3 regions of the Micromonospora sp. NPDC047740 genome follow, and region 3 is predicted to be linked to each of the others. Evidence: riboswitches for the same ligand, from Rfam matches in the RefSeq annotation. Region 3 holds a riboswitch; each other region holds the start of a gene.
What was found. A riboswitch is a leader RNA that binds a small molecule or an ion and turns the genes downstream of it on or off. The one in region 3 is predicted to bind cyclic di-AMP.
Positions count from the first base shown of each region.

Region 1 (5,638 bases), on a different contig from region 3:
TGCCCGAGGAGGACCGGTGGTGGTTCACCCAGGTATTCCCGGTGGCACGGTCGCTGGAGTTCTGGATGGGCGTGGCCGCGGCGGAACTGATGCGCCGGGGCCGCTGGCGTGGCCCGAACCTCACCGTGGCCAGCCTGCTCTTCGTCGCCACCTGGGTGGTCGCCGCGCAGTGGGTCCGCGCGGAGCTCTGGGCGGCTCTGCTCGCGGTCGCGTACCTCCTGGTCATCACCGCCGCGGCCGACGCCGACGTGCACGGCCGGCGCACCCCGTGGCGCTCTCGTCCGATGGTCTGGCTCGGTGAGGTCTCCTTCGCGTTCTACCTGGTGCACGTGCTGGTGATGCAGGCCGTGCTGCGCCTGACCGGGCACTGGGGCGAGGGGCTGCGCGGCTGGTGGGGCCCGCTCGCGGTGCTCGGCTTCCTGCTGGGCAACCTGCTGCTCGCCGCGGCCCTGCACCGCTGGGTGGAGACGCCGATGATGCGCCGGCTGGGACCGCCCCGCCGGGCCCGCGCGCAGGCCACCCCCGCCGCACCGGTCGAGGTCCGCGTCCCACGGCCCCGGTCGATCGAGTACGCGGGGCGGCGCGACCCGCGCTGAGCGGGCCGCAGGACCACACCCCCGCCGCCGGACCGGTGTCCACGCTGGCCGGTGCGCCTCTGCGGCGGTGCGACACGCCCGTGGACGTGCGATACGGCCGGTTCGACGGTAATTTGGACCGGTGCTTCCGATCGCGCTCACCTGTCCCGTGTGGTGGGTGGCGCGCTGGACCGCGCGAATGCTGGCCAGCCTGGCCGTGGTCGTCGCCTGCTCGCTCGGCGCCGCCACGTTGCCCCTGGGCCCGGCCGCGGCGGCGCACGCGGCTCCCGCGGCGGTCGCCGTCGACACCGCGACCCTTCGGGCCGGGCACCTCGGCGGCACCGAGTCCGCCGGCGCCGACCCCACCCTCCGGGCGCTGATCCGCTGGTCCGGCGGGGCCGCCGACGCGGTGGTCCGGGCCGGGACCGGAGCGCCCGGTCCCGCCGCGCGGATCGGGACCGGATCGGCTGCGGCGGCCGGGTGGACGTCGGACGCGACCGGCGACCGGCAGGCAGTCCTGGCCAGCGCACCGGACTCGTTGGTGCGGGGTGTCGTGGTCGCCCCGGCCGACCGGCACCGCGTTCTGGTCGGGCTGGTCCCGGCGACCGTCGGCTCCCGGGCCCCGCCCGCCCGCTGACGAGCCCGGCGGGCCCGGCCCGCCCACGCCGTACCCGAACCTCACCCCGCACCGGCCGGTGGCGGCGCCCGTACCCGGTCGCGCCCCGCCCCGCCGGCCGTGCGGACCTCTCCACCACGTCGTTCCCGTGAGGTGCCGACCATGAAGCAGACCCTTCTCTACCACTTCCTGACCGAGGTTCCCGTGGCCGCCGCCATCTGGTCGGCCCTGCTCGTGCTCGCCCTGGGCGTGCTCGCCGTCCTGGTCGCCCGGCCCGAGCGGGGGACTCCGCCGGATCCCGCCCCCGACCCGGCCGCCGTGGCGGCCGCCCGCCACGCCGACCTGCGCCGGTACGCCGATGAGGTGGCGGTCGCCGCCGCCGGGGCCCGGCAGACCGCGCGCCGGTGGCGCGAGCAGTGGCTGACCGCGCACGACGAGGTCGACCGGGCCTGGCGGGCGTACGACGAGGCCGAGGCGGCCGCCCGGCGGTTCGCGGGGGCCGCCGTGCTGCCCGAGCCGCGGACGCCCCGGACGCCGGCCGAGTACGCGGCCCGGGAGCGGTGGCTGCACCACGCCGCCATGACGGCGCACTGGCAGGGCGACCTGACTGCCCGGCAGCTCGCGGACGTCCTCGCCGGGCGCAACGGGTGGGACCCGCGCCGGCATCCGGCCGAGCAGGAGATCGCCCTGGCCCGGGTGGTACGCGACGGCCGGCGGGCCCGGTGGCGGGCGGCCGCCGAACGGGAGCGGCGGGCCTGGCGGGACGCCGAAGTGGCCGCCGAGGCGGCCCGGGTGCTGGCCGTGGAGGCGTACGCGGCCGCCGAGGCGGTGCGCCCCGGAGCGGTCCCGGTACGCCCCGCCGAGGCGGTGACCCAGACCCTCGCCCCGGTGTCGGCCGGCGCCGTCGCGGCGCACCCCGCACGGTGGCGTCCGGCGCGGGTCGGCTGAATCGTTATCCGAATTAGGTGAGCCCGGTCACGGCGACCGGGGAAACGGTCAACCGGATCAGGCCGGGCGATCGAGCCCCGCAATTCCCCTTCGATCCCCACCCGGATGTCCGATAGTCACCCGACGGTTCCCGTTAAAACGGTCGTCCCATTGAGTCAGGTCAGTGACCGGCTGTTCCGGTCTCGGTAACGGTGGTTGACGTTTACGCAGGTGGGCACGCTTGGCAGGCGGCGTACCCACCGGTAGTGTCAGCGCGTCCGGTGCGGTTTTCGATCGCAAGTGGCGACGCCGCGCCGACCCGCTCAATCGTGATCTCACGAACCGGGGACCCAGTGCAACACCGGGGTGAATCCGCGAGCCAAGGCCCGCGGTAGGGCCTACTTCCCGCCCGAATCCGTCAGCTAACCCGGTAGGCGGCCACGGAAGGAGTTCCAACCTCGTGCGAACCACCCCCCGATCCTCCCCCCGCCTCCACGGCGCCACGGTGCCGGCGCTCGCCTGACCCGCGAGTCCGTTCCGGTAACCGACCCCCGCTGCCCGGTCCGCCGGGCGCTCTTTTCCCGCGGCCACCCGCCCAGGAACGCGCGTGAGCTACTCCGCGCGTCGGGTCGGCGTGTGCCGCTCCGGCCCCCGTGGAGGAACACGTGAAGCACCACCTGAAGCGTCAGCTGCGGCGCCTCGCGACCGAGCGCCCGTACCAGATCGTCGCCGGCTCCGCCGCGGCCCTCGTGCTGGCCGGCGGCGCCAGCGCGGCACTGGCCAGCACGAACGACGCGCCGGTCCGGCAGGAGACCACCGCCGCCGTCGCCGAACTGGCGCCGCGCCTCGGTGACGTCGCCACCCGGAGCGAGGCCCGGGTCGCCGCCCCGTCCCCGACCGCCTCGCCCAGCGGGTCGCCGAGCGGGTCGCCGTCGGCGAAGGCCAGCTCGGCCAAGCCGGACCCGGACGTCACGAAGACCGCGAAGGCGAAGCCGAAGCCGCCGTCGACGAAGGTCCTCGACTACAACTACGAGGCCCAGACCGCCTACTGGAACTGCGGTCCGGCTGCGGTGCGCAACGCGCTGAGCGCGAGCGGCGTCGAGACCACCCAGGACGCGATGGTCGCCCCGCTGAACGCCGGCGAGAACGGCACCAACTCGGCCGAGGACACCACCCGCGGGCTCAACCAGATGGTCAAGGGCAACCCGTACCGGACCCACATGATCCCCGGCCAGGCCGCGACCCCGGCGCAGATGGACCAGCTCCAGGCCGACGTGGTCAAGGCGATCACCGACGGCCGCGGCGTGGTGGTCAACATCGCCGGCTCCGCCACCGACACCAACGGCGGCTGGCACTCGTTCCCCGGCGGCCACTACATCGCCGTGGTCGGCTACAAGGACGACGGCCGGACGGTGCGGATCGCCGACTCGGCGAACCCGGCGTTGCCCGAGTACTGGATCACCACCATCGATCTGGCGAACTGGGCCGCCACCCGCGGCTACTCCGCCTGATCCCACCCCTGCACGTCGGGCACCGGCTCCTGGAGCCGGTGCCCGACGTGGTGTCCGGGGCCGGTCTCGCGCCTGGTGTCCGTCCGGTGGCACACTGCGCCGTATGGGCGACGAGACGGGTACCCGCCATCTGCTGCTGCTGCACGGCATGGGCGCCACCGGTGAGGTGTGGCTGCCCTGGGCGCCGCTGCTGGAGCGCCGCTGGGCGGGCCGCTGGCTGGCCCCCGACCTGGCCGGGCACGGCTGGTCGCCGCAACTGCCGGCGTACTCCTTCGAGGCGCTCGCGGACCGGGTGGTGGCGGGGCTCGGCCCGGTCGCCGACCGGCTCGGCCCCCGGGACCGGCTGGTGGTGCTCGGGCACTCGCTCGGCGGGGTGGTGGCGCTGGCGCTGGCCGCACGGGCGCGGCAGCTTCCGATCGACGGGGTGGTCGGGCTCGGCATCAAGGTCGCCTGGTCGCCGGCCGAGCTGGACAAGGCCCGCGAGCTCGCCCAGCGGCCGGTGACCTGGTTCGCCAGCCGGGACGAGGCGGCCCGCCGCTACCTGCGGGTGGCCGGGCTGGCCGGGCTGTTCGCCCCCGACCACCCGGTGGTGGACGCCGGGCTGCGCCGCGAGGACGGCCGCTGGCGGCTGGCCATGGACCCGGCCGCGTTCGCGGTCGGGGAGCCCCAGCTGCCCGCCCTGCTCGCCGCGACCGACGTGCCGGTGCTGCTGGCCCGGGGAGAGCAGGACCCGATGGTGTCCGACGGACAGCTCAAGGAGTTGGGCGTGCCGGTGGCGACGCTGCCGGGGCTCGGCCACAACGCGCACGTCGAGGACCCCGCCGTGGTCCTCGACCTGCTCGCGCCGTTCGCGGCGCCCGACGGGCCGTGACGCCGTCGCCCCGCAGGCAGGGCGACGACATCACGACCGCAGGTTGCGTCAGTAGAAGCAGCCGGTGGCGGGCAGGGCGGACGGGGCCGGTGGGGCGACGCCGTCGTAGATGGCCAGCAGCATGTTCTGCGGGCAGCGGTTGGCGCCGTTGACCCGGACCTCCAGGTGCAGGTGCGGCCCGGTCACGTTGCCGGTGGCCCCGGTGTAGCCGAGGACCTGGCCGGCGCTGACCCGGGAGCCGGCGGCGACCGAGCGCGAGTTCAGGTGGCAGTAGAGGTAGTAGGCACCGTCGTCGGCGGTGATGCCGATGCCGAGGCCGCAGCTGCCGCCGACGTGCCCGATCGTCCCGGAGGTGATCGCGTACGTGGTCGTGCCGGTCACGGTGGGCAGGTCGATCGCCGGGTAGTCGTGGTGCGGATCGTCGTACTCGCTGCGGGGCAGCACCGACTTGCCGATGACCAGCCGGTAGTTGCCGGTGCCGCCGCTGCCGCCGGTCAGGTACTGCCAGGTGGTGGTGTCGACCGAGCCGCCGGAGAGGCCACGGGCGGACTTGAAGTTGTTCACGGCGTTGGTCGTGGCCGGGCCCCAGTCGCCGTCCACGGCCAGGCCGTAGCCGTACTTGTTGAGTGCGGTCTGCAGCGCGCGGACCGCGTCGTTGTTGGCCCCGGCGCTCAGGGTGACCACCAGCTTGCCCCAGGTCTGAGCGCCGATTTGGCCGTCCGCGGAGAGGCCGTTGGCTGACTGGAAGGACTTCACGGTCGAGGTGGTGCCGGCGCCGTACTGGCCGTCGACCGTGAGGCTGTAGCCGCGGTGGCGGAGCAGGTACTGGGCGGTGGTGACGTTGGCGCCGGTCGAGCCGTTGCTGAGCAGGGGCCAGGCCGGCGCCGCGGCCTGGGCCGCGGTCGGACCGGTCAGTGCGGCCGCCACGGCGAGCGCGAGCGCGCCGAGCCACATGGCGAGCTGACGGAAAACCGGTTTCATAGGTGCTCCTGTGGACGAGGGGTGGCCGGCGTGCGGACGTGCCGCGTCGCCGGTAACGGGGCCGACTACACCGAGTCGGCTGGGCGCCCGGGAGCAAGTATGATGATGGAGATAAATATTTACAACGGTGAATGTGTGGCGGTGATTTTCGACACGC
Region 1 is NZ_JBIDCT010000017.1:147,446-153,083, reverse strand. It holds gene ACGF4F_RS28250 (acyltransferase family protein) at 1-596, shown strand, start outside; gene ACGF4F_RS28245 (hypothetical protein) at 718-1,212, shown strand; gene ACGF4F_RS28240 (hypothetical protein) at 1,354-2,139, shown strand; cyclic di-AMP (ydaO/yuaA leader) riboswitch at 2,429-2,570, shown strand; gene ACGF4F_RS28235 (C39 family peptidase) at 2,772-3,629, shown strand; gene ACGF4F_RS28230 (alpha/beta hydrolase) at 3,733-4,500, shown strand; gene ACGF4F_RS28225 (peptidoglycan-binding protein) at 4,549-5,481, opposite strand.
Region 1: it holds a riboswitch for cyclic di-AMP, as region 3 does, so the genes downstream of both, ACGF4F_RS28235 (C39 family peptidase) here and ACGF4F_RS10520 (hypothetical protein) in region 3, are expected to answer to the same signal.

Region 2 (5,638 bases), on a different contig from region 3:
CAGGCGGGCCCCGCCCACTCCGGAGGGTGTTCGCCCTGATCAGGGGCCATAGAAGCGCATAGCTTCCCGATTTCCGGGACCGGCGCGGTGATCGACCGATCCGGTTGCCGCGATCGCCCATTGATCTGCGTCCACGACCGTGTGATCGTGCTCCAGCGAGCCGCCGCCCCCGGCGGCTCGGACGGTCGATCCGTCGAACCGGGGCCACGCCGGCAGGGACCGACCGTCGTCCCGCCTCATCGCTACCCCGCGCCGGGTGCCCCTACCGGGCTCCATGCTGCCCGCCTCGGAACAGGAGCTAACCCCCTTGAAGCTCCCACCCCGCCTCGCCGCGCTCTCCGGCGCGGCCGCGGCCGGCCTGCCTCAGCTCGGGCGGCCCGCCCGCGCCCCCGCGTCAGGGCCGCGGCTGAGGCGGGCCATCACGTCGTCCACCGCCCGGCTGAACAGCTCCATCTGCCGTACCGACTGCTCCTCGATGCCGCCGAGCCGCGCGGCCAGGGCGTCGACGTCGGCCCGGGCCGAGGCGCTGACCTGGGCGTCGAGGGCGGCGAGGGCAGCGTTGACGGCCAACACGACCTGCCCGCAGACGGCCTCCATCCCGTCCCCGGCCAGCTCCGGGTCCACCGTCACGGACTCCAGCCGGCCACCCTGGACCACCACTGCCCGGACCCGGCCGTCGGGCGCCGCGCCCTCGGCGCGGAGCAGCTCGCCCGGGTCGCCGTCGGGGTGCTCGGCCGCCCGCGAGCGCATGGCCGACAGCGCCTGCTGCGTCCTGGTGAGCAGCTCGTCGAGGCTTGCGGCCGCGGAGAACGAGTCGTTGGTCATATCCGCGCCTTCTTCACGTCTTTCCGGAGCACCGCGACGATAGCAACCGCCCCCGACCGGGACACCGCGAGCACCCGGGGCCTCGTTCACGAAAAAAGTGGCCATCCCGGGCGGGGATGGCCACTTTTCAGTGCATCAGCGCGCAGTGTGGGGCACCCCACCTGCCAGTAGCGTCAGCGCAGGCGGAGGTGCTGGCCTGGGAAGATCAGGCCCGGGTTGTCGCCGACCACGCGCTTGTTGCGCTCGTAGAGCGCCTGCCAGCCGCCGGCGAGGTGCTTCGCCTCTGCGATCAGCGACAGCGAGTCACCCGACCGGACCGTGTAGGTCGCGCCGCTCGACGCCGGCGCGGTACGCCGGTGGCTGCGGGTCGCCGGCTGGTCGCCGCGGGACGACCGGTCCTTGGTCGCCTTCTTGTGCGACTTCGTGGCGCCGGAGTCCTTGGTGGAGTAGTGCTTGGTCGAGCCGCCCTTCTTGCCGCAGACCGGCCAGGCGCCGATGCCCTGCCCGTCGAGGACCTTCTCGGCCACGGCGATCTGCTCGCTGCGGCTGGCCAGGTCGGCGCGGCTGGCGTACTTCTTACCGCCGTAGCCGTTCCAGGTGCTCTTCGAGAACTGGAGGCCACCGTAGTAGCCGTTGCCGGTGTTGATGTGCCAGTTTCCGCCGGACTCGCACTGGGCGATGGCGTCCCAGTTCACGCTGGATGCGCTAGCCGGCGCGGCCGGCCCGAGGATGGCGGCGGCGCCGGTGGCGGCACCGACGACGAGCGCTCCGACGGCGACGCGACGCTGCGTGGTGCGTCGGTGACGTGCGACGTGTTCAGTTGCCATGTGGGTTCCTCCACGCCGACGAGGTGAGCTGTCGGGTTCGGGCCGAGGAGCCCGGCCGCCGGATGGGCGGCTTCACCCCGAGGTGTCGAGCACCGAGGAACATGTGGGTCCCCCGCTCCCGCCTGATGTCCAGGTACCGACGGGCCGGCGGCGGGATTAGGCGTTACCGGCCCGGGTGTCCGCGATCGCGAACGCAGTCGACATTAGGGATGGTTTCGGATGATCGCCCACTTCTTGTGAAGTTCTTCACCCGGCCGAGCGAAGGCCACACCGTACGAGTTGCGTGCCGTCCACAGGTGCCTTACAAAGCCCCCTTCAGTACGTCAGGCCGAAACCCTGCGGAAAGAGCGGAACCTGCCCGTCGCCGGCGTTGATGGGCTGCTGGCCGACGGAGTTCATCCAGGTCATCGGCAGTTTGCCGGTCGGCGCGTACCCGCCGAAGAGGACGTCGGCAATGCCGGCGCCCTCGGTGCCGGGCAGCCAGGAGGCGAGCAGCGCGGTCCAGTTCGGCAACTCACCGGCGACGTCCAGCGGCCGGCCGGACACCAGCACCACGATCACGGGTACGCCGGCGTTGCGCAGGGTCGCGTACGGCCGCTCGAAGGTGGACGGCCCGCAGGTCCGCCTCGTTGAGTTGGGTGTCCGCCTGGTTATCGCTGCGGTTGCGGGAGCGGGCGCGCGCCGATGCGGCACCGACTACGGTGGCGAAGTCCGGCACGGTCGCCGGGCCCGGGTGCGCAGGCGGAGGAACATGACTGACTACGGACACGAGCTGGCCTTCGGCGGCTTCCTCACCCCCGCCGCCGGCCAGTTCGAGCAGGTGGTGGCGCTCGCCAAGCTCTGCGAGCAGGTCAACCTGGACCTGGTCACCTTCCAGGACCACCCGTACCAGCCGGGTTTCCTGGACACCTGGACGCTGATGTCCTATCTCGCGGCCGCGACCAGTCGGATCCGGCTGGCCGGCAACGTGCTCAACCTGCCGCTGCGCCAACCGGTGGTGCTGGCACGCAGCGTGGCCAGCCTGGACCTGCTCACCGGCGGCCGGGTCGAGCTGGGCCTCGGCGCGGGCGCGTTCTGGGAGGCGATCGAGGCGGTCGGCGGTCGGCGGCTGTCCCCCGGGCAGGCGGTCGACGCGCTCGACGAGGCGATCCAGGTGATCCGCGAGGTGTGGGACGTCGAGCGGCGCGGCATGGTCCGGGTCGAGGGCACGTACCACCGGGTGGTCGGGGCGAAGCGTGGGCCGGCGCCGGCCCACCCGGTGGAGATCTGGGTCGGCGCGTACAAGCCCCGGATGCTGCGGCTGGTGGGGCGCGCGGCGGACGGCTGGCTGCCGTCGCTGGCGTACCTGTCGAAGGGGCCGGACGAGCTGCCGGGAATGAACGCGCTGATCGACGAGGGTGCCGAGGCCGCCGGTCGGGATCCCCGGTCGGTGCGGCGGCTGTTGAACATCAGCGGCCAGTTCACCCGGTCGTCCACCGGCTTCCTCAGCGGGCCGCCGGAGCAGTGGGTGGAGGAGTTGGCCGGGCTGGTGCTGGACCACGGCATCGCCACCTTCATCCTTGGCGCCGACGACCCCACCGCCATCCAGCTCTTCGCGCGGGAGGTCGCGCCCGCGGTACGGGAGCTGGTCGCCGCCGAACGTGCCGAGCCGGGCACCCGGCCCAGGGCCGGCGAGGGAGCGCGCGAGGCGGTCGAGGCCGGGGGCGCCACCGCGCTCGCGGTCACCCCCACCCCCGATCCGGGCGTACGCCTGACGGACCACCAGCTCTGGGACGAGTCCACCCGCCCGGTCGCCCCGCCTGCGCCGGCCGGGCACGTCTACACCCCGCACGCGCAGGCCGTCGGCGCGCATCTCGTCGACGTGCACGACCACCTGCGTCAGGAGCTGGCGCAGGTGCGCGACCTGCTCGAACAGGTCAAACGAGGGGTGGTCTCCGCCGGCGCCGCCCGGGCCGTGCTCAACCAGATGACCATGCGGCAGAACAACTGGACGCTGGGGGCGTACTGCGCCGCGTACTGCACGGTGGTCACCCAGCACCACGGGCTAGAGGACAATTCGATCTTCCCGCACCTGCGGCGTGCCGATCCGGGGCTGGCCCCGGTGCTCGACCGGTTGGAAGCGGAGCACGTGGTGATCCACGACGTGGTGGAGGGCGTGGACCGGGCCCTGGTCGACCTGATCCGCAATCCGGGGGACTTCACCGAGGTCCAGCAGGCCGTGGACATCCTCACCGACACCCTGCTGTCGCATTTGGCATATGAGGAACAGAACATCGTCGAGCCGCTGGCCCGCCACGGCTTCTACACCGGCCAGATCTGACCGCAGGGCGGCCGCTCCTCGGGCCACCGACCGCCCCCGTCTCACTGACCAATTTTCGCGTTAGCGCAGGTCAGATGGGTCGAGCTACGGTGGGCCGCAGAGGTGATGGCAATGGCTGTGATCTATGCCGACCTGTCTTACCACGACTGGGACCGCGTCAAGGGCGAGTTCGACTGGGCGGCGATTCGCCGAGCCACCTCTCCCGTCCTGTGCCTGCGCGCCAGCTACGGCGATCCGCAGGGCTTCCATCCGCCCAGCCCGCACGTCGCCGACATGGCGCGTGGTGCGGCCGGCGCCGGCTTCGACGTGATCGGTGGCTACCACAACCTGATCAGAGGCGATCAGGCCAGCACCAACCGGCAGGTCGACTATCTGCGCAGCACCCTCGACGGGATCGGGGCGGTGTGGGCGATGCTCGACGTCGAGCGCTACCCGGAGCTGGTCGCCAACGGACTGTGGCCGCGCTTCGACGACGTACGCCGGTTCGTGGACCGCTGGCACGCCGTCGATCAGCGGGTGCTGGCGATCTACCTGCCGAAGTGGAACTGGGACGGGAACCTCGGCCGGCCCGACCTCCGGCCGCTCAGCGCACCCCTGGTCGCCAGCGACTACGGCAGCAACCCCACCGGCGTGCCCGCTGCCGTCTACGCGCAAGGTGGTGGGGACGGCGGCCCGGGCTGGGCCGCGTACGGCGGGGTGACCCCGTCGATCTGGCAGTACGGGTCGAACGTCGCCTGCCCCGGCGCGTCCGGACAGACCGACTGCAACGCATACCGTGGCACGCTCGCCCAGCTGCGGGCCCTGTTGACGAAGGACGACACCATGACCCCCGCCGAATTCTCCGCGATCCTGTCCGACCCGGCTGTCGCCGCGAAGATGCGCGCACTGCCCTGGCAGTACATCGGCGGCGGCATCCCCGCCGGCATGTCGACGCTCAACGTGCTCAACGACCTCTACCAGACCACCCATGCCGCACCGACCGCCGCCGCGATCGCGGCGGCGACCGTACAGGCACTCGGCGGGCAGGCCCCGGCCGACGCCGCCGCCGCGATCGTGGCCGCGATCGGCAAGGACCGCGCGGCGGCCCTCGCCGCGGCCCTCACCGCGGCCACCCAGACGCCGACACCGTAAGGGCGCCGACGACCCGGACGCCCTGAGGCAGAATGGCGTCATGCGGCAGGGGTTCGCCCATCAGGCCGTCCTCGACATGGCGCCGGACGACGACTCGGGCGCGCCCGGGGCGGCGATCACCACCGTTCTGTGCGGTCACTGGGACCACGCGCCGCCCTGCCCGGTCGCGCCGCATCACACGAGCGCGGAGCGGTCCGGCGACGAGGTACGCCTGCGCATCCTCTTCGCCACCGAACCGCATCTCGAGGAGCGGGTACGGCAGGACATCGACCGGGCGCTGGCGCGCGGCGAACTGGTCGGCCCGGACGGGAGGACGTCCCGCTGGCGGCTGCTCGGGAGCCGACCGGTTGAGCCGTCGGCGCAGGAGACGGAGCACCTGGCACGGCTCACCCGGGCGTAACCGCCGTCGGCCGCGGCGTGGCTGCCGCAGCCGACGGAGGCGGCGGTCCTAAAGGGTACGGGCCAGCCGGTCGGCGAGGATCCGGGTGAACCGGGCCGGGTCGGCCAGCTCCCCGCCCTCGGCGAGCAGCGCCAT
Region 2 is NZ_JBIDCT010000001.1:374,359-379,996, reverse strand. It holds gene ACGF4F_RS01775 (YbaB/EbfC family DNA-binding protein) at 364-825, opposite strand; gene ACGF4F_RS01770 (transglycosylase family protein) at 999-1,652, opposite strand; cyclic di-AMP (ydaO/yuaA leader) riboswitch at 1,651-1,825, opposite strand; gene ACGF4F_RS01765 (glycoside hydrolase family 3 C-terminal domain-containing protein) at 1,968-2,345, opposite strand; gene ACGF4F_RS01760 (LLM class flavin-dependent oxidoreductase) at 2,404-3,972, shown strand; gene ACGF4F_RS01755 (hypothetical protein) at 4,084-5,103, shown strand; gene ACGF4F_RS01750 (hypothetical protein) at 5,144-5,503, shown strand; gene htpG (molecular chaperone HtpG) at 5,552-5,638, opposite strand, start outside.
Region 2: it holds a riboswitch for cyclic di-AMP, as region 3 does, so the genes downstream of both, ACGF4F_RS01770 (transglycosylase family protein) here and ACGF4F_RS10520 (hypothetical protein) in region 3, are expected to answer to the same signal.

Region 3 (5,638 bases):
TGGCCAACGCCGCGCACCGCCACCGGGGCCGGCTCTGGGCCGCCTTCGGGCTGCTCAGCGCCCTGATGGTGGTCGAGGCGGCGACCGCCTTCGCGACCGGCTCGCTGGCCCTGCTCTCCGACGCCGGGCACATGTTCACCGACGTCCTCGGCATCGGCATGGCGCTGGCCGCGATCACCGCCACCCGCCGCGCCGAGACCGATCCGCAGCGCACCTTCGGGCTCTACCGGCTGGAGGTGCTGGCCGCCCTCGCCAACGCGGTGCTGCTCGGCGCGGTCGCCGCGTACGTGCTCGTCGAGGCCGTCCGCCGGTTCGGCGAGCCACCGGAGGTCCTCGCCGGGCCGATGCTCGCCGTGGCGGTGCTCGGCCTGCTCGCCAACCTGGTCGCGTTCGCGCTGCTGCGCAGCGGGGCGCAGGAGAGCATCAACCTGCGTGGGGCCTACCTGGAGGTGCTCGGCGACCTGCTCGGCTCGCTCGGCGTGATCGGCGCCGCCCTGGTCATCACGTTCACCGAGTGGTGGTGGGCGGACCCGCTGGTGGCCGTTGCGATCGGGCTGTTCATCCTGCCGCGCACCTGGCGGCTCGGCCGGGCCGCGGTCCGCATCCTGGTGCAGGCCGCCCCGGAACACCTGCAGGTGACCGCCGTGCACGACCGGCTGGCCGCGGTGCCCGGCGTCGCCGAGGTGCACGACCTGCACGTCTGGACGCTCACCTCCGGCATGGACGTGGCCTCGGCGCACCTGACCACCACCCCCGACGCCGAGGTGGGCGAGGTGCTCGCCGCCGCGCGGGCCGCGCTGCACGATGACTTCCGGATCGATCACGCCACGTTGCAGATCGAACCCGGGGCGTCACCCGGCGCGTGCGGAACCGTCGAGTGGTAATTGAGGACAACCTTAAATCCAAGTGGCTATTGTGCACTAGTGCCGGCTTATGCCCGATTCCCGTTCGCCGTCCACGGCGACGGGCCGGAACAGCGCCGGTAGGCTCGGTCGCGGCTTCCGCCGGGCGACGCCCAGCAGCGTCCGCGGTGGTGGCCGTCGCCTAATCGCCACCGTACGGCGAGCCGGGGAACCATGTACCTGGGGTGCATCCGCGTCAGCGGTAGGGATCTTCCGTCCCGAACCCGTCAGCTAACCCGGTCGGCGGTTGACGGAAGGACACGTGAATGCCACCAGTGGCACCTGTACGAAGGACGGCCGCCCGGTTGGCGGCCCTGCTCGTCGCGGCGCTCGCCCTCGGCGTCGCGGCCACGCCGGTCTCCCCCGCCTCGGCGGCTCCCCCGACCGGCCTGCTCGCCGCCGCACCCGGCGACGACGAGGGCGGCACACCGGCGCTGCGCGCGCAGCTCGACGCGGCCAGCAAGGGCTGGCTGGAGGCGCGGACCGCGTTGAACCGGTCGGTGAGTCGGCAGCAGCAGCTCACCGCCCAGCTCAAGACGATCAACAGCGAGTTGGGCGTACGCGACGCCAAGGTCGGCGAGCTCGCCGGGTTGGCCTACCGGACCGGGCGGCTCGGCACCGCCGCGGCGCTGCTCGGCAGCAGCAACCCGGAGGGCTTCATGGACCGGGCGCTCACCCTGCAGCAGGTCGCCGCACACGAGGACCGGGCCCTGCGCGACCTGATCGACACCCGGGACCAGGCCACCCGCACCCAGAACGCGCTCAACGGCGAGATCCGGGAACAGCGCAAGCAGGTCGCGGTCATGGCCAAGCGCAAGGCGCAGGCGGAACGCGCGCTAAAGGTGGCGAACAACCGGACCACCGGCGCCGCCGGCGGCAGCGTGCAGGGCACGTCCCGGGCCAACGCCACCCCCGCGAAGCGCAACGCCGACGGTTCCTGGCCCGCGGAGTCGTGCAGCGTCAACGACCCGACGCCCGCCGACGGCTGCATCACTCCGCGCACCCTGCACGCGCTCCAGCAGGCCAAGGCGGCCGGGTTCACCCGGTACGTCTCCTGCTACCGGCCCAGCGGCTCGGGTGAGCATCCCAAGGGCCGGGCCTGCGACTTCGCCGCCCAGAAGGACGGCTTCGGCGGGGTGGCCACCGGCGGCGACAAGACGTACGGCAACAACCTGGCCGCGTACTTCATCCGCAACGCCGACCCGCTCGCCGTGCTCTACGTGATCTGGTACAAGCAGATCTGGCTGCCCAGCAGCGGGTGGAAGGCGTACAGCGGGGGCAACGGCGACCCGTCCAGCGACCACACCAACCACGTGCACCTGTCGGTGTACTGAGCCCGCGGTGGCCCGCCGCCCGGCGGGCCACCGTACGCCCACCGACGTACGCCGGATGTCGCCGCGCGGCCCACGACGCCGGGCCGGCGACGGCCGAGCATCGAGGGCATGAGCCGACTCTCGCCCACCACGCGCAAGGCACTGCTCACCCTGCACCTGGTCACCTCGCTGGGTTGGCTCGGCGCCGACCTGGTGCTGCTCACCCTCGGCATCGCCGGGCTGCGCGGCGCCGACCCGGCGGTGGTCTATCCGACCGCCGGGCTGCTGGTCACGTACCTCTTCGCGCCGCTGAGCGTGGCGGTCTGGCTGGTCGGGCTGGCCAGCGCGCTGCTCACCCCGTGGGGCCTGCTGCGCTGGCGTTGGGTGCTGGTGAAGTTCGCGATCACCACCGGGATGCTCGGCCTGGTCCTCCTGCTGCTCACCCCGACCGTACGCGGGCTCGCCGAGCTGGGGCCGGAGCTCGCCACCCGGGACCGGCTGGACCTGGTCATCCCGCCGGCGGTCTCCAGCAGCCTGCTGATCCTCATGACCGTGCTGTCCACCTACAAGCCGTGGGGACGGCTGCGCCGCGCCACGCCGCCGACCCGGCGGCCGGCCGCCGGCTCCAGCGACGGCTTCAGTTCGCAGCGCGGCGTCAGACGCGCCGAACTGAAGTCGTCGTAGCGGCGCGAGGTCAGACCGGCCTTCATTCGGCCCGGAGCGCCGCCTGGCGGCGCGGAGGCCGAATTTTGGCCGCCAGCCGAGCCGGAGTTGCCGCACACCGCCGGGCGGCGGGCCTAGCCGGTACGGCCGCCGCACCGGCTCAGTCGGCGTGCCCCTCGAGGGTCGCGCCGAGCCGGCTGGCCAGGCCGAGATGGGCCGCCCGGGCCTGGCGGAAGGCGTACCCGAACAGCGGCGCCGGGGCGGAGAGGGTGATCTCGACGTCGATCCGCACCACACCGCCGGGCTCGTCCCGCAGCCGCGTGTGGTTGCGCACGGTGGTGGCCGGTTGCTGCCGGGCCACGGTCACCACCTCGTCCTCGTTGGCGACCAGCACGTCCGCCTGGTAGGTGACCGGGAAGTGCAGCGGCCCGAGCGCCAGCCGGTCGGTGATCGCATAGCTGGCCAGGGCGCCGGGCCGGGGCGGGAGCTGGCGGACCCGGACGATCAGCGGATGCAGCTCGCCCTGGCGGGTCAGGTCGCTGAGCAGGGCGACCGCCTCCGCCCGTGCGCACCGAGCCTGCACGGTGTAGCTGAAACTGTCGCTGCTGAGCAAGCCGTACTCCCCTAGCCGTCGCCGGTGGGCACGATCGTCCCGTACCGGGGGCCGGCTGGCAACGGTCGGAAGACCCGGTCCGAGCGGTCCGCCGGGCAGGGCTCAGGCGCCGGGGAGCACCTCGGGCGTGGGGGCGTCGGCGAAGTATGGCTCGGGAGCGCCGAAGAGGCCGAGCAGGCCGGTGACCCAGAGCTGCCGGTGCACGAACCGGCTCGGCTCGGTGACCACCAGCTTGACACCGCTCACCTCGGCGGTCTGGAAGCCGGCGACCATGGCGCTGATGCCGACCGAGTCGATGAAGGTGACCAGGCGCATGTTCAGCTCGATGCGGGCGGGCCGGCCCTTCGCAAGCACCTCGGCGATCGCTTCCCGCACCTCGTACGCGGTGTCGACGTCGATCTCGCCCCGCGGGGCGATCTGGACGACACCACCCGGCTGAACAGACTTCACGATCGACAGGCTCACGCGAACACCTCCACTCGCCCATACGGGCGCCTCATCAGTACGCGGGCCGCGACCGAGCGTATTCCTCCGACGGCCTCGGTCGCCACCCCTCGGGATGAGCAATTCGCGGACTGGGCACACCTGGGCATCCCAATCCGGAGCTTCCACTTCCTATTTCCGCTACGACAGGCTCTCACTATTCAACGACCGACGAGGGTCGCCGATCCGCCGACCCAGGGTAGCCGCCCCCCGCTCGCCGGGCCCGCACCCGGCCCTCGGCGCGTTCGGGTGGTCTGTCCCATCCTGCCCCAGTCGGCCGCGACGGGGCGCGCCGGGGTGGTTTGCGCCGAGTCCGCTCCGGGCACTGGCCGGGATGGGCGGACCGTCCCGCGCCCGATCGTCGCCGGAGTCCGAAGTGGCCGCCGGCCTTCGGCACCCCGAGGAGGTAACCATGTTCGGATCCACCCTGCTGGACCGTCGCAGCAAGCCCGAGCGGATCGCGGACCAGGCCTGGCAGCAGTTGCATTCCGCTGTCGACGCCGCCGGCGACAGCGTCCGGGGCGCCGCGCGGTCCGCCCGCCGCAACGGCTCCGGCCTCGCCGACGACGCCAGCAACCTGGTCGGCTCGGCCGCCGAGGAGGCCCGCCGGCGGGCCACCCTGGCCTTCGACGCGCTCGCCGGCCGGCGGCCGGCGCTGCCCTGGGCGCTGCTGATCAGCGCCGCGCTGGCCGGCGCCGCGGTCGGCTGGGCGGCCGGCACCTTCGCCCGGGCGGCCGGCAGCCGAGCCCGGGAACTCGGCGAGATCGAGTTCGTGGACGTGGACCGGCCGGACTCGGCGGCCGGCCTGGACCGCTGACCCGCACGCCACGACGGCGGTGTCCCGAGTTGGGGGCACCGCCGCCGGCGTCTAGAACGCGGTGACGCTCGCCGGCGCCCGTTCGGCCCGGCTGAGTGCCCGCAGCACGGCCGGCTGGCCGTGCCGGCGTACGGCGAGGCGGGCGAGCAGGGCGAGCACCGGGTCCAGCACGTCGGCCGGCAACTCCGGGGTGGGCACGCCCAGGCTGAACGCGAGGTCGTCGGAGTGCACCGCCAGTTCCATCAGCCGGGTGGTGAGGTAGTCGTCCAGCGCCAGTGACCAGGGCCCCCGGGCCAGGTGCACCACCCGCCCGTCCGGCTCGGCGGGCAACGCGACGGCCAGCTCGTCGACCGCGGCGCCGACCGCGGCCAGCAGCGCCTCGGGGCCGTCCGCGGCGAGCCGCTCCCCGGACCGGCGGATGCCCACGTTCACCTCGTCGTCGACCGACGCGCCGATCCAGGTGCCCCGGGCGTAGTGGTCGAGCAGGCCGATCGGCTCGCCCGGCGGCACCGGCTCCGCCAGCACCGCGGGCACGGCCAGGATCTGGAAGGCGAGGTGGCCGGCGAGTCCGCCGATCCGGAACTCGGCCAGCGCGCTCGGGGCGTCCCACTGCTTCGCCACGGCCGGGTCGGCGAGCAGCGCCGCGGCCGAGCGGGCGGCGGTCAGGTAGGCGATCCTGATCGGGTGCATCGGGCGTACCCCTCTCGTCACGGGTCCGGGAGGCCGAGCCTACTCACCAAGATCGACCACGGCACGGGCCCGGATGCGGCGGCGGCCGCGCCGCGGACCGGACGGCCACCGCATCTGGAGACGCTCCCAAGCAACTCGGTTCATTCGGTGCGGGTGA
Region 3 is NZ_JBIDCT010000004.1:285,651-291,288, forward strand. It holds gene ACGF4F_RS10515 (cation diffusion facilitator family transporter) at 1-884, shown strand, start outside; cyclic di-AMP (ydaO/yuaA leader) riboswitch at 1,032-1,164, shown strand; gene ACGF4F_RS10520 (hypothetical protein) at 1,169-2,236, shown strand; gene ACGF4F_RS10525 (hypothetical protein) at 2,345-2,899, shown strand; gene ACGF4F_RS10530 (SRPBCC family protein) at 3,039-3,491, opposite strand; gene ACGF4F_RS10535 (STAS domain-containing protein) at 3,594-3,956, opposite strand; gene ACGF4F_RS10540 (hypothetical protein) at 4,387-4,791, shown strand; gene ACGF4F_RS10545 (maleylpyruvate isomerase N-terminal domain-containing protein) at 4,843-5,481, opposite strand.